4 regions of the Streptomyces sp. NPDC059355 genome follow, and region 2 is predicted to be linked to each of the others. Evidence: riboswitches for the same ligand, from Rfam matches in the RefSeq annotation. Region 2 holds a riboswitch; each other region holds the start of a gene.

Evidence for each region. Region 2 has a riboswitch for cobalamin ahead of ACFXGI_RS13390 (cobalamin biosynthesis protein). Riboswitches for the same ligand answer to the same signal wherever they lie in the genome.
Region 1: it holds a riboswitch for cobalamin, as region 2 does, so the genes downstream of both, ACFXGI_RS05160 (CoA-acylating methylmalonate-semialdehyde dehydrogenase) here and ACFXGI_RS13390 (cobalamin biosynthesis protein) in region 2, are expected to answer to the same signal.
Region 3: it holds a riboswitch for cobalamin, as region 2 does, so the genes downstream of both, ACFXGI_RS19250 (energy-coupling factor ABC transporter permease) here and ACFXGI_RS13390 (cobalamin biosynthesis protein) in region 2, are expected to answer to the same signal.
Region 4: it holds a riboswitch for cobalamin, as region 2 does, so the genes downstream of both, ACFXGI_RS11180 (ribonucleoside-diphosphate reductase subunit alpha) here and ACFXGI_RS13390 (cobalamin biosynthesis protein) in region 2, are expected to answer to the same signal.

What each region holds. Positions count from the first base shown of each region.
Region 1 covers NZ_JBHYXN010000004.1:21,969-27,106, forward strand. Annotated here, with positions in the region: gene ACFXGI_RS05155 (MDR family MFS transporter) at 1-949, shown strand, start outside; cobalamin riboswitch at 1,015-1,211, shown strand; gene ACFXGI_RS05160 (CoA-acylating methylmalonate-semialdehyde dehydrogenase) at 1,540-3,039, shown strand; gene ACFXGI_RS05165 (acyl-CoA dehydrogenase family protein) at 3,045-4,193, shown strand; gene ACFXGI_RS05170 (enoyl-CoA hydratase/isomerase family protein) at 4,193-5,138, shown strand, end outside.
Region 2 covers NZ_JBHYXN010000011.1:52,679-57,816, reverse strand. Annotated here, with positions in the region: gene ACFXGI_RS13395 (cobyric acid synthase) at 1-1,224, opposite strand, end outside; gene ACFXGI_RS13390 (cobalamin biosynthesis protein) at 1,221-2,180, opposite strand; cobalamin riboswitch at 2,218-2,369, opposite strand; gene ACFXGI_RS13385 (hypothetical protein) at 2,504-2,725, opposite strand; gene ACFXGI_RS13380 (anion permease) at 2,754-4,034, opposite strand; gene ACFXGI_RS13375 (alpha/beta hydrolase family protein) at 4,390-5,138, shown strand, end outside.
Region 3 covers NZ_JBHYXN010000018.1:144,229-149,366, forward strand. Annotated here, with positions in the region: gene ACFXGI_RS19230 (PadR family transcriptional regulator) at 1-225, opposite strand, end outside; gene ACFXGI_RS19235 (ATP-binding cassette domain-containing protein) at 266-1,087, opposite strand; gene cbiQ (cobalt ECF transporter T component CbiQ) at 1,084-1,833, opposite strand; gene ACFXGI_RS19245 (energy-coupling factor ABC transporter substrate-binding protein) at 1,837-2,199, opposite strand; gene ACFXGI_RS19250 (energy-coupling factor ABC transporter permease) at 2,205-2,906, opposite strand; cobalamin riboswitch at 2,935-3,159, opposite strand; gene ACFXGI_RS19255 (flavodoxin family protein) at 3,260-3,973, shown strand; gene ACFXGI_RS19260 (hypothetical protein) at 4,037-4,537, opposite strand; gene ACFXGI_RS19265 (SsgA family sporulation/cell division regulator) at 4,656-5,063, opposite strand.
Region 4 covers NZ_JBHYXN010000009.1:31,011-36,148, forward strand. Annotated here, with positions in the region: gene ACFXGI_RS11165 (CstA-like transporter-associated (seleno)protein) at 1-79, shown strand, start outside; partial or broken gene ACFXGI_RS11170 (Uma2 family endonuclease) at 137-726, opposite strand; gene ACFXGI_RS11175 (GNAT family N-acetyltransferase) at 805-1,305, shown strand; cobalamin riboswitch at 1,340-1,481, shown strand; gene ACFXGI_RS11180 (ribonucleoside-diphosphate reductase subunit alpha) at 1,621-4,029, shown strand; gene ACFXGI_RS11185 (ribonucleotide-diphosphate reductase subunit beta) at 4,029-5,045, shown strand.

The DNA.
Region 1 (5,138 bases), on a different contig from region 2:
GTCGCTGTTCGGCGGCATCCCCATCGCCGTGATCGGCCTGATCGGGACGCTCACCCTGGTGCACGAGCGCCCGGGCCGCACCGGCGGCCACTTCGACGCGCCGGGCGTACTGCTCGGCTCCGGCGGGGTCGCCGCCCTGCTCTGCGGACTGAACGAGGCCCAGAACAGCGGCTGGGCCGCCCCCCTGACCCTGGTCCTGCTCGTGGGCGGAGTCATCCTGCTCGCCGGCTTCCTGTGGTGGCAGTCCGCGGCGGCGAACCCGCTCGTCCCCGCGTACGTCTTCAAGGACCCGAACCGCGCCGGCAGCCTCCTCGGCATGCTCCTGGCCGGCGCCGGCATCGCCGCCCTGTACCCGGTCGTCGGCTACTACCTCGCGACCGTCCTGCGCTACGACCCGGTCATGGCCGGAGCGGCCTTCCTCCCGATGGTCGCCGCGATCGTGATCGGCTCCACGCAGGTCTCCGCCCGGCTGCTGCCCAGCGTCGCGCCCCGCGTCCCGATCCTGGGGGGCCTGGTGCTCACCGCCGTCGGGCTGTTCCTGCTGACCCGCCTCGGCTTCGACAGCTCGTACGCGATCGGGGTGCTGCCCGCCCTGCTGCTCATCGGCCTCGGGATCGGCATGGCCTTCGTGCCGATCCTCGCCACCGTGACCGGCGCGGTCGCCGCGGAGCGCTCCGGTGGCGCCGCGGCAGCCGTCCTCACGGCCCGGGAACTGGGCCTGGCGATCGGCGCGGCACTGCTCGACACCGTGATCTCCGTCCACGTGGACCGCCTGCGCGCAGGGTCCGTGCTGCCCAGCATGATCGAGAAGGAGCTGCTGCGCGCCGAGACGGCGAACTTCTGGTGGGCGGCCGGCAGCGTACTGCTCGCGGCCCTGGTCGCCGCCCTGATGATCAGGTCCCAGGGGCCCCGGGGCAACGCGGAGGCGGCCCCCGCCGCAAGGGCGTGATCCGGCGCGCGTTCACCCGACGCGGTGGAGCCGGCTGGACTTCCGGTGGAGGGGGGTGGACTTACTAGGACGTCCAACTATATGTTCGTGACCAAGCCCGCGGTGCAGGGAAGCCGGTGTGAATCCGGCGCGGTCCCGCCACTGTGACCGGGAAGCGTGCTGTCCAGCAGGTCAGGCCACTGACGGAGAGATCCGTCGGGAAGGCCGGGCGGCGCGCGATGATCCGGGAGTCAGGATACCGGCCGTGGGGTGTTCCGTGTTGTCCACGAGGATGGAGAAGACACGCATGGCACCGGTACGTGACCACGGCCCTGGTGATCCGGCGGAGTTCGCGAAGCACGCGGCCCTGACCGCGCGTTCGTAGCTCACCGAAGGCATCCGCACCCGCGCCTGCACCCGCTTCCCGCAAGCGCATCCCCCTCCGCGTCCGCAGCCGCGTCGGCACCCGCAATCCGCAATCCGCAATCCGCCGCGCGCCTGCCGCCTTCGCTGTCCCGCGGCTGCCCGACGGCGGCGCGCACCACGACCGGTGCCGCCGCGCGGGCCTGCCGCGCCCTCCTCGGATCTCACCTGACGAGAGCAGGCTTCCCATGGTCCGTGAACTCACCCACTTCATCGGCGGAAAGCACACCACCGGGACCTCCGGTCTCCACGCCGACGTGTACGACCCCAACACAGGAGCCGTCCAGGCCAGGGTCCCGCTGGCCGGACGCGCCGACACCGAGGCGGCCATCGCCAACGCCGAGGAGGCGCAGGCGGAATGGGGCCAGTGGAACCCGCAGCGACGCGCCCGTGTCATGCTGCGCTTCCTCCAGCTCGTCGAAGGCGAACGCGAGGCACTGGCCCGGCTGCTGTCCGCCGAGCACGGCAAGACCGTCGCCGACGCCCACGGCGATCTCCAACGCGGCCTGGAGGTGGTCGAGTTCGCCGCCGGTATCCCGCACCTCCTCAAGGGCGACTTCACCGACAACGCCGGCACCGGCATCGACGTGCACTCCCTGCGCTCCCCGCTCGGCGTCGTCGCCGGGATCACCCCCTTCAACTTCCCCGCGATGATCCCGCTGTGGAAGGCCGCGCCCGCCCTTGCCTGCGGAAACGCCTTCGTCCTCAAGCCCTCCGAGCGGGATCCGTCCGTACCGCTGCGCCTCGCCGAGCTGTTCCTGGAGGCCGGCCTGCCCCCGGGCGTGCTCAACGTGGTCAACGGCGGCAAGGAGGCCGTCGACACCCTCCTGGAGGACCCCCGCGTCCAGGCCCTCGGCTTCGTGGGCTCCACCCCGATCGCCGCGCACATCTACGCCACCGCCGCCGCCCACGGCAAGCGTGCCCAGTGCTTCGGAGGCGCCAAGAACCACATGATCGTGATGCCGGACGCCGACCTCGACCAGGCCGCGGACGCCCTCATCGGCGCCGGCTACGGCTCGGCCGGCGAGCGCTGCATGGCGATCTCCGTCGCCGTCCCCGTGGGGGAGGAGACCGCGGACGCGCTGGTGGCCAAGTTGAAGGAGCGCATCGCCGCCCTGCGCATCGGCGCCTCCGACGACCCGGACGCCGACTTCGGTCCCCTGGTCAGCCGGGACGCCCTCGACCGGGTCAACCGCTACGTCGGCATCGGCGCCACCGAGGGCGCCGAACTCCTCGTGGACGGACGCGGGTTCACACTCCCCGGGCACGAGAACGGGTTCTTCGCCGGAGCCTCCCTCTTCGACCGGGTGACCCCGCAGATGCGGATCTACCGTGAGGAGATCTTCGGCCCGGTGCTGTGCGTCGTACGGGCCGCCGACTACGAGGAGGCCCTGCGGCTGCCCAGCGAGCACCCGTACGGCAACGGCGTGGCCATCTTCACCCGCGACGGGGACACCGCCCGCGACTTCACCCGACGCGTCAACACCGGCATGGTCGGGGTCAACGTCCCCATCCCGGTCCCCGTCGCCTACCACACCTTCGGCGGCTGGAAGAAGTCCGGGTTCGGCGATCTGGGCCAGCACGGCCCGGACGCCGTCCGCTTCTACACCCGCACCAAGACCGTCACCTCGCGCTGGCCCTCAGGGGTCAAGGAGGGCGCGAGCTTCACCATCCCGACGATGGCGTGACCGCCGTGACCACGACCCTGCTCACCAAGGACCAGCTCGCCCTGGCCGAGGTCACCCTCGACTTCGCCCAGGAGCAGCTGGCCCCGCACTCCCTCGCCTGGGACCGGGACAAGCACTTCCCCGTCGACGTGCTGCGCCGCGCGGCCGGCCTCGGCCTCGCCGGGCTCTACGTACGCGAGGAGTCCGGCGGCTCCGGCCTCAGCCGCACCGACGGCGTCCTCGTCCTGGAGGTGCTGGCCACGGGCTGCCCCTCCATCGCGGGCTACCTCTCCATCCACAACATGGTCGCCTGGATGATCGACCGGTACGGGGACCAGGACCAGCGGGCCCGCCTGCTGCCCGGCCTCTGCGCCGCCGAGACCCTGGGCAGCTACTGCCTGACCGAGCCCGGGGCGGGCTCCGACGCGGCCGCCCTGCGCACCCGCGCCGAGCGGGACGGCGACGGCCACTACGTACTGACCGGCGTCAAGCAGTTCATCTCCGGGGCCGGCGCCGCCGACGTGTACGTCGTCATGGCCCGCACCGGCGGGGACGGCCCGGCCGGGATCTCCGCCTTCCTCGTCGAACGCGGCGACCCCGGGCTCTCGTTCGGCCCGAACGAACGCAAGATGGGCTGGAACGCCCAGCCCACGCGGCAGGTCGTCCTCGACGGGGTGCGGATCCCCGCCGACCGGCGACTGGGAGCCGAGGGCGAAGGCTTCCGCATCGCCATGAACGGCCTCAACGGCGGCCGCCTCGGCATCGCGGCCTGCTCCCTCGGCGGTGCGCAGAGCGCCCTGGACCGCAGCCTCACCCACCTCGCCGACCGGGAGGCGTTCGGCGGACGGCTGCTCGACGCGCAGGCGCTGCAGTTCCGGCTGGCCGACATGGCCACCGAGCTCACCGCAGCCCGCGCCCTGGTCCGTACGGCCGCCGGGGCACTGGACCGGGGCGATCCGCAGGCGCCCCAGCTCTGTGCCATGGCCAAGCGGTTCGCGACCGACACCGGCTTCACCGTCGCGGACCGGGCCCTGCAACTCCACGGCGGATACGGCTATTTGAGCGAGTACGGCATCGAGAAGATCGTCCGCGATCTCCGGGTGCACCAGATCCTGGAAGGAACCAACGAGATCATGCGCGTCATCGTCGCCCGCGGCCTGACGGAGAACCTGTGATGGCGGCCACGGCGGAAGAGGACCAGCACGTCCTGGTCCGCGTCGAGGGCCACTGCGGCCACCTGACCCTGAACCGGCCCAGAGCCCTCAACGCCCTCAGCCACCCCATGGTGCTGCGCATCGAAGAGACGCTCGCAGCCTGGGAGGAGGACCCCTCCGTACGGACGGTCGTGATCTCCGGAGCCGGAGAACGCGGCCTCTGCGCGGGCGGGGACATCCGTTCCATCCACGCGGACGCCCGCGCGGGAGGCACGGCCTCGGCCGAGTTCTGGCGCGACGAGTACCGGCTCAACGCCCGGATCGCCCGCTACCCCAAGCCGTACGTCGCCCTCATGGACGGGATCGTGATGGGCGGCGGGGTCGGGATCTCGGCCCACGGCACGGTACGGATCGTCACCGAGCGGTCCCGGGTCGCGATGCCGGAGACGGGCATCGGCTTCGTCCCCGACGTCGGCGGCACCTACCTGCTGGCCCTGGCCCCCGGGGAGCTGGGCACCCATCTGGCCCTGACGGGCGCCCCCGTCGGCGCCGCCGACGCCCTGCTCTGCGGCCTCGCCGACCACTTCGTACCGGCCGACCGGCAGGGCCGGCTGGTGGCGGACCTCGCCCAGGCCCCCGTACGCGACGCCCTGGCCCCGCATGTCGCCGAGGCACCGCCCGGCCGGCTGGCCGCCCAGCGCGAATGGATCGACCACTGCTACGCGGCCGACACCGTGGAGGAGATCCTGTCCCGCCTCCTCGCGAGCGGCGAACCGGAGGCCAAGGAGGCCGCCGACACCCTGGCCGCCAAGTCCCCGACCGCGCTGAAGGTCACCCTGGCCGCCCTGCGCCGTGCCCGCGGACTCGGGCCGCTGGAAAGGGTGCTGGAGCAGGAGTACCGCGTCTCGTGCGCTGCGCTGAGCTCACCCGACCTCGTCGAGGGCATCCGCGCGCAGGTCATCGACA
Region 2 (5,138 bases):
CCGCTCCAGGGTCTTCTCCCGCTCGAAGCGGATCCGCACCGGCAGCAGCCCCAGCCCGGCCACCGAGCCGGCCCGCGATTCGACCTCGTCCTCGATGTGCTCGCCGAGCACCTGGAAGCCGCCGCAGATGCCCAGCACCGGCCGGCCCTCCGCGGCCCGCCGCAGCAGCGCGTCCGCGAGGCCGCGCTCGCGCAGCCACTCCAGGGCCTTGACCGTGCCCCGGGTGCCCGGCACCACGACCAGGTCCGCGTCGGCCAGTTCCTCGGCCCGGTCCACGAACCGCACCACCACGCCCGGCTCCGCCGCCAGCGCGTCGACGTCCGTGAAGTTCGACATCAGCGGCACCGCGCACACCGCGACCCGCAGCACGTCCTCGCCGACCGGCGGGGCCACCACCGACTCGCGGACCGCGCCCCGCAGGGAGACCCGGAGCCCGTCCTCCTCGTCGATGCCCAGCCCGTGCCGGAAGGGCAGGACGCCGTACGTCCCCCGTCCGGTGAGGGAGCGCAGCATCTCCATGCCGGGTTCCAGCAGCGACACGTCGCCGCGGAACTTGTTGACCATGTATCCGGCGATCAGCGACTGGTCCTGCGGCGACAGCAGCGCCGTCGTCCCGAAGAACGAGGCGAAGACCCCGCCCCGGTCGATGTCCCCGACCACGACCACCGGGAACCGCGCGGCCCGCGCGATGCCCATGTTCACGATGTCGGTCCGGCGCAGGTTGATCTCGGCCGGACTGCCCGCCCCCTCGCAGATCACGGCGTCATACGTGCCCCGCAGCTGCTCCAGGCAGTCCGTGACGACACCGAGAAGCTGCTCCCGCCGTCCTCCGTACAGCGCCTTCCCGGGGGACGCCGCGCCCGATTGCGGCTGCGCCGCGGGCCCGACACTCCCGAAGAACCCGCGGGCGCTCATCTCGCCCACCGGCTTGCCCAGCAGCACCACCTGGCTGCTCTGGTCGCTGCCGGGCTTGAGCAGCACCGGGTTCATCAGCGCCGTCGGCTCCACGCGCGCCGCCTGCGCCTGCATCGCCTGCGCGCGCCCGATCTCGGCGCCCTCGCGGGTCACGAAGGAGTTCAGCGACATGTTCTGCGCCTTGAAGGGCGCCACCTTCACGCCCTGCCGGGCCAGCCAGCGGCAGATGCCCGCCGTGACGACGCTCTTGCCCGCGTCCGATGTGGTGCCGGCGACGAGGAGTCCCCCGCCGAGCTTCCCGCCGCTCATCCGCGTCCCTTCCGTATGCCGTACGACACCGCACAGCGCAGTGCCACACACGCCCCCAGTGCCAGCCACGTCACCTGACGCGACAGCCGCACCGCGCGTTCGATGTCGGAGACCTGCACGGGCCGCCCCGCCCCGCCGTTCAGCACGGCCCGGTGCTCGACCCGTCCCCCGTACGCCAGGGTGCCCCCCAGCCGCACGCCGAGCGCCCCGGCGAAGGAGGCCTCCACGGGGCCGGCGTTCGGGCTCGGGTGCGCGGCGGCGTCCGCGCGCCAGGCCCGTACGGCTCCCCGCCGGTCGGGCCCGGCCAGTACGGCGGCCAGCGCGGTCAGCCGGGCGCCCGGCCAGCCCGCGAGGTCGTCGAGCCGGGCCGAGGCCCACCCGTAGCGCAGGTGGCGCGGCGACTTGTGGCCGACCATGGCGTCCAGGGTGTTCACGGCGCGGAACGCCAGCAGCCCGGGGACCCCGGCGGCGGCGCCCCACACGAGGGCCCCGACCACCGCGTCGGAGGTGTTCTCGGCGACCGACTCCACGACGGCGCGGGCCATCTGCTGCTCGTCCAGGGCCTGCGGATCGCGCCCGCACAGGTGTGGCAGCCGCTCGCGGGCCACCTCGGCGTCCCCGGCGGCGAGCGCGCCGCCGATGGCGCGGGCCTCCCGGCCCAGCGAGGTGCCGCCGACGACGGCCCAGGTGGCCGCGGCGGTCAGGGCTACACGGGCGGCCGCGGGACGGGAGCGCACGGCCCGGGCGCCCAGCGCGCCGACGGCGGCCGCGCCCCCGGCGCACAGGAGGGTGTGTACGACGCCCCTGCCGCGGTCGTCGCGCCACAGGGCGCGCTCGACGGCGGCGGCGGCTCGTCCGAAGGCGGCCACGGGGTGCCCGCGGCGCGGATCACCGAGGATCCGGTCGCCGATCAGGCCCGCCGTGGCGCCGTACGCGAAGACGCGGTCGGCACGCATGGTGCAGGTATGTCCTCACTCAGGGTCCGCGCCCTGGTTCGACGTGTCCGGCGGTGGGAGTTCCTGGCTCCCGGGGCGCACGAGCCGCGTGCTCCCCGGTGACAGTGGCGGGACCGCGCCGGATTCGCACCGGACTTCCTCTCCATGCCGCCGTATTGGCTCGGGCAGTCCACCACGCACCGCGAAGGCCCGTCAACTCGCCGTTGACCTGCGGCGAGGCAGGTGAACGGCACACGTCACAGACGTACGAAAGCTCCCCCCGGGAAACCCGGAGGGAGCTTTCGTACGCCGTGCCCGAATCGATCGGGTCGTGTCGGCCGGGATCAGGCGACGATCAGGTAGATCCCGTAGGCCACGGCCCCCGCGACGAGCGCGAAGCAGGCGTACGCACTGCTGCGGGCGAGGGTGGCGGTGCCGCCCTGCTCGGTGGCGGCCTCGTGCTTGGAGAGGCCCACCAGGCCCAGGGTGAACAGGGCCACGAGGGCGACGGTGGCGGAGAGGCTGACCCCGAAGACGGAGCCGAGTGCTGCCCAGTCGATCTTCATACTGCGGATTCCTCTGTCGTTCTCGGGGTCAGACCGCGGCGGCGGGAGCCGCCGGCGCGGCCGGGGCGGCCGCCGGGATGGTGGCCTTCAGGGCCTCGTCGGTGACCGCGGCGGTCGTACCGGCGGCGGCCTCGGCGGCCATCGTCGGCGGGACGGTGACGGCGGCCATGGCCGTGGTGACCACACCCGGCGCCTCGGCGGCGGCCGGCTGCACCTCGTTGACGTTGCTGTGGTCGACGACCTGGCGGCGCGAGATGAGCCAGATGGCGGCGCAGGAGGCGACCAGGAAGAGCGCGACCGCGGCGACGCCGACGTCACCGGTGCGCATGACCAGCTCGGCGCCGGAGGCGACGACGGCGGCGGCCGGCAGGGTCAGGCCCCAGGCGATGAACATGCGGGTGGCGGTGGACCAGCGGACCACACCGCCCTTGCGGCCCAGGCCCGCACCCATGACGGCGCCGGAGCACGCGTGGGTGGTGGAGAGGGAGAAGCCGAGGGTGGAGGAGGCCAGGATGACGCTCGCGGCCGAGGTCTGGGCGGCGAAGCCCTGCTGCGGCTGGAGGTCGGTCAGGCCGCTGCCCATGGTGCGGATGATGCGCCAGCCACCCAGGGAGGTACCCAACGCGATCGCCATGCCGGCGGAGACGATGACCCAGACCGGCGGGTTGGAGCCGGGCGCGAGCGCGCCGCCGGCGACCAGCGCCAGGGTGATGATGCCCATCGTCTTCTGCGCGTCGTTGGTGCCGTGCGCCAGGGAGACGAGACCGGCCGAGGCGATCTGACCGGCCTTGTAGCCCCTGGCGGAGGTCTTCTTGCCGACGTTCCCGCCCAGCTTGTACGTGACCTTGGCGGCCAGCATCGCGGCCACGCCGGCCACGATCGGCGCGGCGACCGCGGGGAGCAGCACCTTGGTGACGAGCGTGCCGCCGTTGACGGCGCCGAGGCCGGCGGAGGCGACGGCCGCGCCGACCAGGCCGCCCATCAGGGCGTGCGAGGAGCTGGAGGGGAGTCCGACCAGCCAGGTGACGAGGTTCCAGAGGATCGCGCCGACGAGGGCCGCGAAGATCACTTCCGGCTGGATGCCCTCTTCGTTGACCAGGCCCTTGGAGATCGTCTTGGCGACCTCCACGGACATGAACGCGCCGACGAGGTTGAGCACGGCGGACATGGCCACCGCCGTCTTGGGCTTGAGGGCGCCGGTCGAGATGGTGGTGGCCATCGCGTTGGCCGTGTCGTGGAAACCGTTCGTGAAGTCGAACACGAGAGCGGTGATGATCACGATCCCGAGGAGAAGCGTTATGTGCTCCATTTACCCAGGCTTCTGTTTGACGTCAGTGGCTCGGCGACCGTAGGCAACCTGGATGAACGGAAGGTGAACTGACTCCGGCGGAGCGGTGTACGGGCCCGTCGTGCCATCGGGACCTTCATCCCCATTTTGGCGCTGATACGGCGATTAATGCACGTCAAAGCTGGGTGAACGGATGGCTCCACCGGGGGCCCGAGGGCCCCGGACCCGCCTCGGAGACGCTCGCGGGGAGACGCAGATCACTCCCGGCCGCCGACCCCGGCGGACCGCCCCGGGATCTCTTCCCGGACCCGCCGGGCCGCAATCGGAACATTCCGCTCCAGTGGCCCGCTCGCGCTCCCGCCTCGACACTGGAGCCGTGCCTTCCGCCACAGCGACGGCCGCGGCCGTCGCGACCACTCTCGTCGGGGCCGGCGCCGCCGCGGTCGCGGCCGGCCGGTACGCCGCCGACGCCGCCCTGCGCCACGAACCCGGCCGCCCCCTGCCCGGCGGGGCCCGGCTCAGCGTCCACTCCAGCGGGTCCGGCCGGGTCGCCCTGACCCGCTCGCTGGCCTCCCTGCGCCCCGGTACGTACGGGCTCTGCGCCCCCGGGGTACACGCCGTGGTCGGACCCGTCCTCGACGGATTCGACCCCGGCCCGGACGCCGTCGTACGCCGGCTCCTCGCCGTCACCCACGGCAGCCTCGACCCCGGCGCCCGGGTCGCCCTCACCCCCCAGGTGTACGCGGGCAACCCGCGTACCGCCCTCGGGCTCGACCACGCCGACGTGGACGTCCCCGGCGAGCTCGGCGGGCTGCCCGCCTGGTTCGTGCCCGCCGCCCGCGACACCTGGGTGATCACCGTGCACGGGCTCGGCGCCGGCCGCGAGCACCCGATGGTGGTCATGCCCTTCCTGCACGGCCAGCGGATGCCCGTCCTCGACCTCGCCTACCGCGGGGACCTCGGGGCACCCGCGTCACCGGACGGTCTCGGCCACCTCGGTGAATCCGAATGGCGGGACGTGGACGCCGCGATCCGCTACGCCGTGCGCTACGGGGCCCGCCGGGTCGTCCTGCACGGCTGGTCCACCGGGGCCGCCATGGCCCTGCACGCCGCCGAGCGCTCGGC
Region 3 (5,138 bases), on a different contig from region 2:
GCCCGCGTCCAGCACCTCGTACTGCTTCTTCTGTCCCCGTACGGGGACCTCGCTGGGCAGCGCCCGGATCAGCCCGGCCTCCTCCAGCCGGCCGAGCTCGCGGTAGATCTGCTGATGCGTCGCGGACCAGAAGTACCCGATCGACCTGTCGAACCGCCGCGTCAGCTCCAGCCCCGACGAGGGCTTCTCCATCAGGGCGGTGAGGATGGCATGCGGCAGCGACATGCCGCCATCCTAGGGACGCGGCGCCGAACGGGGGCGGGCACTACTGCCAGGCGGCCAGGGCCTCCGGGTTTTTCGGGCCCGGGACATGCGGGGGCAGGAGCGCGTGGGCCCGCAGGAGGGACGTCACCGCCGGGGACCAGGCCTGGCGCAGACCTGCCGTGGTCAGGAGCTGCGGATCCGAGAGGAGGGTCTGCGCCGGGCCGGTGCGGATGCCCGACGGGGTCAGCACCGCCGCGTCGTCGGCCCAGCGGACCGCCAGGTCCACGTCGTGCGTGGCCATCACCACCGTGGTGCCGGCCGCCCGCAGCCCCGCCAGAACGTCCAGCAGGCGCTCCTGTCCGTCCGGGTCCAGGCCCGCCGTCGGCTCGTCCAGGATCAGCACCCGCGGAGCCATCGCCACGGCCCCCGCGATCGCCGCGCGCTTGCGCTGGCCGTACGAGAGCAGGTGCGTCGGGCGGTCCCGCAGCGCCGTGATGTCCAGCGCGGCGAGCGCCGAATCCACCCGGGCGCGCACCTCGGCCGCCGCCAGTCCCAGGTTCAGCGGGCCGAAGGACACGTCCTGCTCCACCGAGGCCGCGAACAGCTGGTCGTCCGGGTCCTGGACCACCAGCTGCACGGCCGTGCGCAGCCGGGTCAGACCCGCCCGGTCGTACGAGACCGCCGCGCCGTCGAGGCGCAGCGCGCCCGTGCCGGGCCGCAGGCCCCCGCTCAGCAGCCGCATCAGCGTGGTCTTCCCGCTGCCGTTGCGGCCCAGCAGGACCAGCGCCCGGCCCTCGGCGATGGCGAAGTCCACGCCGGACAGGACCGCGGGGCCGTCCTCGTACGCGTATCCGGCGCCGGCCAGTTCCACCAACGGGTTCACAGGTACAGCCCCTTCAGGGTGAGAGTCAGGGTGATCAGGGCCGCCAGCAGGGCCCCGGACGCCGCCAGGAACCGCCAGGACAGGGCCGCCTCCGGTACGAGGACCCGCAGCGCGCCGTCGTAGCCGCGCCCGGCCAACCCCTCCTGGAGCCGCGCCGCGCGGTCGAAGGCCCGTACGAAGGAGGTCGCGGCGAGCCCGGCCAGCGAACGCCACGCCGCGGCCCGCCCGGAGGTGCCCAGGCGGGCCGCCTGGGCACGCCGGACCCGGGCCGTGGAGTCCAGCAGCAGGAAGCCGATGCGGTACATGACCAGGGCCACGTCCACCACCGGCGCCGGGACCCCGGCCCGGACCAGCCGGGGCAGGACGTCCGAGACGGGTGTGGTGAAGGCGAACAGCAGCACGCCGAGGGAGGCCGCCGAGGTCCGCAGGAGCAGCTCCGCGGCGTGCCGGGGGCCGTCGGGTGCGAGCGAGACGAACCCGGCCGGGCCGCCGACGGCGACCAGGAGCGGCAGCGCGCCGGTGAAGCAGAAGCCCAGCGGGATCCGGAAGGCCCGCCACAGCTGCCGCCCGGCCACGCCGGCCGGGCCGAGCAGCACGGCGAGGGTGGCGGCGGCGACCAGCGGCCCGCCGGGCCAGGGCGGCAGGCACACGGCGGTGACCGTCAGCCCGAGCCCCAGCAGGGCCTTCTCCAGCGGATGCCGGCGCCGCCACCGGCTGCCGTGCGCCGCCACGTCGATCGGCAGCACCGCCTACGACTCCGCGGCGGCCGTGTCGGACGCCCCGGCGGTATCCGGAGCACCCGCGGCGGCGGCGAGCGCGGCGCCCTGGCGGCGGCCCTGGCGGACGCCGAAGTAGTACGCGAGCACGCCCGCGCCCAGGGCCGCCTGGAGGGCGAACAGGGCCGACTCCACCTCCCCGGAGGGGGGTTCGTACAGCGGCGAGAACCAGGGCTCGTAGTCCGGCCTCAGCTCGGTGATGGCCGTCTCCGCCTGCGCGTCGGCGCCCGTGAAGGGCTCCTCCTTGCCCTCGCCCATCCCGAGCGCGATCGGCAGTACGGCCAGCGCCGCCACCAGGAGCAGCAGCAGGCCGTTGATCTTCGTGTTCCGGCTCATGCCCATCAGAGCGCCGCCTTCCGCTCGCTCTGCCCGCTGCGCCCGCTCAGCTTCGCCACGCCCAGCCGGACCAGGTCCGACTTGCTCGACTGCATCAGCAGCCGCATCACGAGCACCGTCAGCAGCCCCTCGCTCACCGCGAGCGGGATCTGGGTCACGGCGAAGATGCCCCCGAACTTCGCGAGCGCGCCGGGGAATCCGGTACCCGGGTCCGGGAAGGCCAGCGCCAGCTGCACGGAGGTCACGCAGTAGGTGACCAGGTCGGCGAAGAAGGCGCCGAAGAAGACGGTCGCCATCAGCGGGACGCCGAAGCGCTTCAGCAGCAGGTAGACCCCGTACCCCGCCCACGGTCCGGCGATCGCCATCGAGAAGACGTTCGCGCCGAGGGTGGTCAGACCGCCGTGCGCCAGCAGCAGCGCCTGGAAGAGCAGGGTGATCGTGCCGAGCACCGCCATGACCGGCGGCCGGAACAGGATCGCCCCGAGTCCGGTCCCCGTGGGGTGCGAGCAACTGCCCGTCACGGACGGGATCTTCAGCGCGGACAGGACGAAGGTGAATGCTCCGGACGCCCCGAGCAGCAGCGTGCTCTCCGGGTTCGCCTTCACCTCACGGGTGAGGGCGCGGACACCGTGGACGACGAACGGAGCGGACGCGGCGCCCCAGGCGACCGCGTGCAACGGGGGCAGGAACCCCTCGGCTATGTGCATGTGTGGGGAGACCTCTCCAGCACCTCGTGGATGGACGACGCGCCCCGGCCGGTCTCCTGGCTCACGGGTGCTGATGCCCTGGCTCCGCCTTCCCGGGCGGTGCGGAACCTCCCGCGCCGCCCAGTGGCTTCCCGATGGGGGCACCTCCCGGACGGAGTCTGGGGGAGAGTGGAGCCGGACTTCCCGTTCACAGTGGCGAGGGCCGCACCGGTTTCCCACCGGTTTCCCGAACACCAAGGCTCACTGACCCTAGTCGGACGGACGGACCTGCACCAACCCCGGTCCGGACGCCCGGACGCCCGAACGGCTGCCGTCCGCTGGCGGCCCCGGCCGCCGCCGCGCAGGCTGGCGGCGTGCCCGCCGACTTCGACTACTCCGACCTGACCGCCGTCTACGTCAACTGCACCCTCAAGCGCTCGCCCGAGACCAGCAACACCGAGGGCCTGATCGACCGGAGCCGCGCCGTCATGGCGGCGGCCGGCGCCCGGACCTCGCTCATCCGCGCCGTCGACCACGACATCGCCACCGGTGTCTGGCCCGACATGACCGAGCACGGCTGGGAAAGCGACCAGTGGCCCGTCCTCTACAGCCAGATCATGGACGCCGACATCCTCGTGCTGTGCGGCCCGATCTGGCTCGGCGACAACAGCTCCGTGATGAAGCAGGTCATCGAGCGGCTCTACGCCTGCTCCTCGATCCTGAACGAGCGGGGCCAGTACGCCTATTACGGCCGCGTCGGCGGCGCGCTCGTCACCGGCAACGAGGACGGCGTGAAGCACTGCGCGATGAACGTCCTCTACAGCCTCCAGCACCTCGGCTACGCGATCCCGCCGCAGGCCGACGCCGGCTGGATCGGCGAGGCCGGGCCCGGGCCCTCGTACCTCGACCCCGGTTCGGGCGGACCCGAAAACGACTTCACCAACCGCAACACCACCTTCATGTCCTGGAACCTCATGCACCTGGCCGCCCTGCTCAAGCGCGGGGGCGGCATCCCGGCGCACGGCAACCAGCGCTCGGAGTGGGACGCCGGCTGCCGCTTCGACTTCCCGAACCCCGACTACCGCTAGGTCGTGTCGTCAAAGTCCCGTCTGGCCGGCGGGTGCCCGGCGGCACCCGCCCGCCCTCCGCCCTCATCGGCACACGTTGCGGTGCGCGACGTCCAGCACGAAGCGCTCGGGCCCGTGCAGCTTGAAGGAGCTGAAGGAGGGCCTGCCCTCGAAGGCGGCGCCGAAGGTCACGTAACCCTCGAAGTCGCCGGTCAGGGCGAGCCCCTTCAGCTGCGGCAGATGGATCTTGACCAGCTTCGGCCCGCGGTACGTGCTGTCGCCCGCGCGGTCGTGCGCCGCGGCGGGATGCAGCCGGATCTGAAGGAAGTGCTTCCCGGCCAGCGGGACGGGTGCGCCGGACCCGTCGTGGACCAGCCGCGGGACGCGGGTGACGGTGGCCTGGGGCACGTATCCCCGCAGGTCGATGACGATGCGGTCGTACGTGCAGTGCCCGCCCCAGCGGGCGTTCACGACGAGCGGCGTGGGCCGGACGGCGGCCGAGGCCGGCGCGGCGAGGGTGATCCCGGCGGTGAGCAGCGCACCTGTGGCGAGGGCCACGAGCTGCCGGCGGCGGAGATGGTTCATGACGTCCCCCTGATTCTTCAGAGGCGGGGACCGGTGTCACTGCTGAGGACACTCCCCGGCAGGCTCATGGTTGCACCCAGACCGCATCAAACCAAAAGAAATAATCCCAAATTGGACCCTATCGGGGCAGGAGGGTGCTCAGCTCGGCGTCGAGGTCGTAGTGCCGCCGTTCCTCGCCCCGCGGCACCAGAGTGACCAGCCGCCGGCACAGCACCCGTACGTCCTTCGCCCGGGCGGACACGACGCAGCTCTGCGCGCCGTTGGTGAAGGCGAGGAAGACCCGCGGCTCCCCGCCCTGCCACCGCGGCCACACCCGGATGTCCCCCTCGCCCGTCGCGCAGGTCTCCCCGTCGAGCAGCAGGTCGCGGGAGAACACCCAGCGCGCCAGGTGCATTCCGGCGCCCCGGAAGTCGAGCGCCAGCTCGTAGGGCCGGTCCCGGCGGTACGTGAAGGCCCCGAACACCGGCACGGGCTCGGGCGAAGCCTCCAGCCGGAGCGGGAGGACGCGGTACTCGATGCCGTCCATGCGCGGCGCCTCTCTGTCGTGTCCCGGCCGGGGCGCTCGTGGCCCCTCCGGGCAAGCTAGGGCGTGTTGTGAAAG
Region 4 (5,138 bases), on a different contig from region 2:
CATGACCCGCCGCGCCTTCGAACGCGCCCGCACGGACTCCCGCGAGGCGGACCCCCGCGAGGGCTTCCGCTGCTGCTGAGGACTTACGTGAAGGGGCTCCGCCGGTCACCGGCTGAGCCCCTTCACGTCGTGCGGGTCAGCGCACCCAGTCCTTGAGGGGCTCGGTATCCAGGGTGATGCCGACAGGGTCCGGGAGCCGGACTTCCCTGCCGAACGGCACCGTGCGTACGGTCTCGTAGCGGGCGCCATCCGGGTCACTGTGGACGAGAACCTGGCATTTGAGCCGATCGACGAGCAGGTGGACGGGGATGCCGGTCTCCGCGTAGGCACGCGGCTTCTCGATCCGGTCTCGCCGCTCGGTATCGGAGTCCCACGAGGTCACCTCGACAGCCATCAGGATCGGGCCCGGGTCCACCCAGTCGCCCTGCCCGACGAACGCGTCCTCGTGCGCCAGTACGCCGTCCGGAATGGCACGGCCCTCCCGGTACTGCTCTGCCTTGATTCCCTGCCCTGGGTGCAGCCAGAAGCCCGGGTGGTGCCGGATGCAGATCCGCGTCAACCACAGAATGATCCGCCCGTCCCGTGGTCCCCGACCGTCATTGCCTTGCTCCTCAGCACCCCACCGATGAATTCCAGTCGCAGCCCCTCCTCCTCGCGGGCCGCTATCCGGGCGAGGTGCTCGAACACTGCGGTCGTCATGTGGGGCCGGTCGGGCATCACGGTCATGCCTCGCTCGCCTTCCTCGACGGTGCCGTCTCCGACGACAGCGCCGGGCACCGGCAGCCGTCCGGCACACTCGACCGCATGGACATCGTGATCAGGGAAGCTCTGGCGGCGGAGTACGGGACGCTCGGGGAAATCACCGCGCAGGCCTACCTCGGGGACGGGTTCCTGACGTTCGGCGAGGACGACCCGTACCTCGCTCGGCTGCGCGACGTGGCCGGGCGTGCCGCCGACGGGGTGATACTCGTCGCCGCGACGGGCGACGGCCGGCTCCTCGGCGGGGTGGCCTTCGCCGCGCCCGGGAGCCCGCTGTGCGACATCGCCGGACCCGACGAGGCCGAGTTCCGGATGCTGGCCGTCGCCCGGGAGGGCCGCGGGCGCGGCGCCGGGGAGGCTCTGGTGCGGGCCTGCGCGGACCGCGCCCGGGCCGTCGAGGGCGTACGGCGCCTCGTGCTGTCCACCACGGACGACATGGCCGGCGCCCACCGGATCTACGAACGGCTCGGTTTCGTGCGCACGCCGGAACGGGACTGGGAGCCCGTCCCCGGCCTCCCTCTGCGCACGTACGGTCTCGAACTGTAGCCACGCCGACACAACATCTAGGGGGTCGCGCATGAAGGGGCCCCCACATGTATGCTCGTCCTCGCTGTCGTCGCAGGGGAATCCGGTGCGAATCCGGAACTGTCCCGCAACGGTATGAAGTACACCCATTGGTGTCACCGCAAGTCCGATGACCTGCCGACAGTACGCCCGGCTCGACCGAACCGGGTGTCGATACGTCCGGGCCTCGCGGTTGGGCCGGTGGACGCCGCGCGGTGCTGCCCCGTCATGCCCGCACGCGCCCGCTCGCGCCCGCACCGCAGGTGTCCCGGAGCCGAGCGAGGGAGAGCTCCCCCCGTGACCATCGCGCCTTCCGCACCGCGCGCCGAGTCCGACCCGTCCGACACCGGAATCGAGACCGGGGGACCTGGGGCCGCACTGCTGCGTACCCTCACCGAGCTGACGGCCGACCTCCCCGACACCGACCCGGGCCGGGTCGCCGCCGCCGCGCTCCGCGGGCGCAGCGCCGCCGCCGACGAGGCCGAACTGCGCGGGCTGGCCACGGAGGCCGCGGCCGGTCTGATCTCCGAGGACCCGGCGTACTCCCGGCTCGCCGCCCGGCTGCTGACGCTGGCCGTCGCCGAGGAAGCCGCCGGCCAGGGGGCCACCTCCTTCTCCTCCTGCGTAGCGGTGGGCCACCGCGAGGGCCTGATCGCGGACCGCACCGCCGAGTTCGTGGCGCTGCACGCGAACCGCCTGGACGCGCTGGTCGACCACACGCTGGCCGAGGGCGCCGACGACCGCTTCGGCTTCTTCGGTCTGCGCACCCTGCACAGCCGCTACCTGCTGCGCCACCCGATCACCCGCCAGGTGATCGAGACCCCGCAGCACTTCATGCTCCGCGTGGCCTGCGGCCTCGCCGAGAACGACAGTGTCCAGGCCGTCGAGGAAGTGGCCTCGCTCTACCGGCTGATGAGCCGCCTCGACTACCTGCCGTCCTCCCCCACGCTCTTCAACTCCGGCACCCGGCACCCGCAGATGTCCTCCTGCTACCTGCTGGACTCCCCGCTGGACGAGCTCGACTCGATCTACGACCGCTACCACCAGGTCGCGCGTCTGTCGAAGCACGCCGGCGGCATCGGTCTCTCGTACTCGCGCATCCGCGCCCGCGGTTCGCTGATCCGCGGTACGAACGGCCACTCCAACGGCATCGTGCCGTTCCTGAAGACCCTCGACGCCTCCGTCGCCGCCGTGAACCAGGGCGGCCGCCGCAAGGGCGCCGCCGCGGTCTACCTGGAGACCTGGCACGCGGACATCGAGGAGTTCCTGGAGCTCCGCGACAACACGGGCGAGGACCAGCGCCGTACGCACAACCTGAACCTGGCGCACTGGGTGCCGGACGAGTTCATGCGCCGCGTGAACGCGGACGCCGACTGGTCGCTGTTCTCCCCGGCCGACGTGCCCGAGCTGGTCGACCTGTGGGGCGACGAGTTCGACGCCGCGTACCACAAGGCCGAGGCCGCGGGCCTCGCCCGCAAGACCATGCCCGCCCGCGACCTGTACGGCCGGATGATGCGCACCCTCGCGCAGACCGGCCAGGGCTGGATGACCTTCAAGGACGCCTCCAACCGCACGGCGAACCAGACCGCCGAGCCGGGCAGCGTCGTCCACTCCTCGAACCTGTGCACCGAGATCATCGAGGTCACCGACGACGGCGAGACCGCCGTCTGCAACCTGGGCTCGGTCAACCTGGGCGCGTTCGTCCTCACCGAGACCGGTGAGATCGACTGGGAGCGGCTGGACGAGACCGTCCGTACGGCCGTCACCTTCCTCGACCGCGTCGTGGACATCAACTTCTACCCGACCGAGCAGGCCGGCCGCTCCAACGCCCGCTGGCGTCCGGTGGGCCTGGGCGCGATGGGCCTGCAGGACGTCTTCTTCAAGCTGAAGCTGCCGTTCGACTCCCCCGAGGCGAAGGCGCTGTCCACCAAGCTCTCCGAGCGCATCATGCTGGCCGCGTACGAGGCCTCCTGCGACCTCGCCGAGCGCAGCGGCCCGCTCCCGGCCTGGGAGCAGACCCGCACCGCCCGCGGCGTCCTGCACCCGGACCACTACGACGTCCAGCTGAACTGGCCCGAGCGCTGGGACGCGCTGCGCGCCCGCGTCGCGGAGTCCGGCATGCGCAACTCGCTGCTGCTGGCCATCGCGCCGACGGCGACGATCGCCTCGATCGCCGGCGTGTACGAGTGCATCGAGCCGCAGGTCTCCAACCTCTTCAAGCGCGAGACGCTCAGCGGTGAGTTCCTCCAGGTCAACGGCTACCTGGTGGAGGAGCTGAAGAAGCTCGGCGTGTGGGACTCCCAGACCCGCGAGGCGCTGCGCGACTCGTCCGGCTCCGTCCAGGGCTTCGGCTGGATCCCGGCCGAGGTGCGCGAGCTGTACCGCACGGCGTGGGAGATCCCGCAGCGCGGTCTGATCGACATGGCGGCGGCCCGTACGCCGTACCTCGACCAGTCGCAGTCGCTGAACCTGTTCCTGGAGACGCCGACCATCGGGAAGCTGTCCTCGATGTACGCGTACGCCTGGAAGCAGGGCCTGAAGACCACGTACTACCTGCGCTCGCGCCCGGCGACGAAGATCGCCCGCGCCGCCCAGGCGGCCACCCCCGCAGCGCTCCCCCTGGCCGACGCCGCCGCCGAGGCCGCGGCCGCGGAAGCGCTGGCCTGCTCCCTTGAGAACCCCGAGTCCTGCGAGGCCTGCCAGTAATGAGCTCCACCGCAAAGAAGAACCTGCTCGACCCGGGCTTCGAGCTGACTCTCCGCCCCATGCGCTACCCGGACTTCTACGAGCGCTACCGGGACGCGATCAAGAACACCTGGACCGTCGAGGAGGTCGACCTCCACTCGGACGTCGCCGACCTGGCGAAGCTGACGCCGGCCGAGCAGCACATGATCGGCCGTCTGGTCGCGTTCTTCGCGACGGGTGACTCGATCGTCTCGAACAACCTGGTGCTGACGCTCTACAAGCACATCAACTCCCCGGAGGCGCGCCTCTACCTGTCGCGCCAGCTGTTCGAGGAGGCCGTGCACGTCCAGTTCTATCTGACGCTGCTCGACACCTACCTGCCCAACCCGGACGACCGCGCGGCCGCCTTCGACGCCGTCGAGGAGATCCCGTCGATCCGCGAGAAGGCGCAGTTCTGCTTCAAGTGGATCAACGAGGTCGAGAAGCTGGACCGGCTGGAGACGCAGGCCGACCGCCGCCGCTTCCTGCTGAACCTGATCTGCTTCGCGGCGTGCATCGAGGGGCTGTTCTTCTACGGCGCCTTCGCGTACGTGTACTGGTTCCGCTCGCGCGGTCTGCTGCACGGCCTCGCCACCGGCACCAACTGGGTGTTCCGCGACGAGACCATGCACATGAACTTCGCGTTCGAGGTCGTGGACACCGTCCGCAAGGAGGAGCCGGAGCTCTTCGACGACGCCCTCCAGCAGCAGGTCACGGACATGCTGAAGGAGGCCGTGGAGGCCGAGCTCCAGTTCGGCCGCGACCTGTGCGGTGACGGCCTGCCGGGCATGAACACCGAGTCGATGCGCGAGTACCTGGAGTGCGTCGCGGACCAGCGCCTGGTCCGCCTCGGCTTCCCGCCGGTGTACGGCTCGCAGAACCCGTTCTCCTTCATGGAGCTGCAGGGTGTGCAGGAGCTGACGAACTTCTTCGAGCGCCGCCCGTCGGCCTACCAGGTCGCGGTCGAGGGCACGGTCGACCTGGACGAGGACTTCTAAGTCCCGTCGGCCACCGCCGGTACGACTTGATAGCGTCCCCGCCCATGGGGAGCAACACCCGGTCCTCCGGGTTCTCGGGCGGGGGCGCTTCGC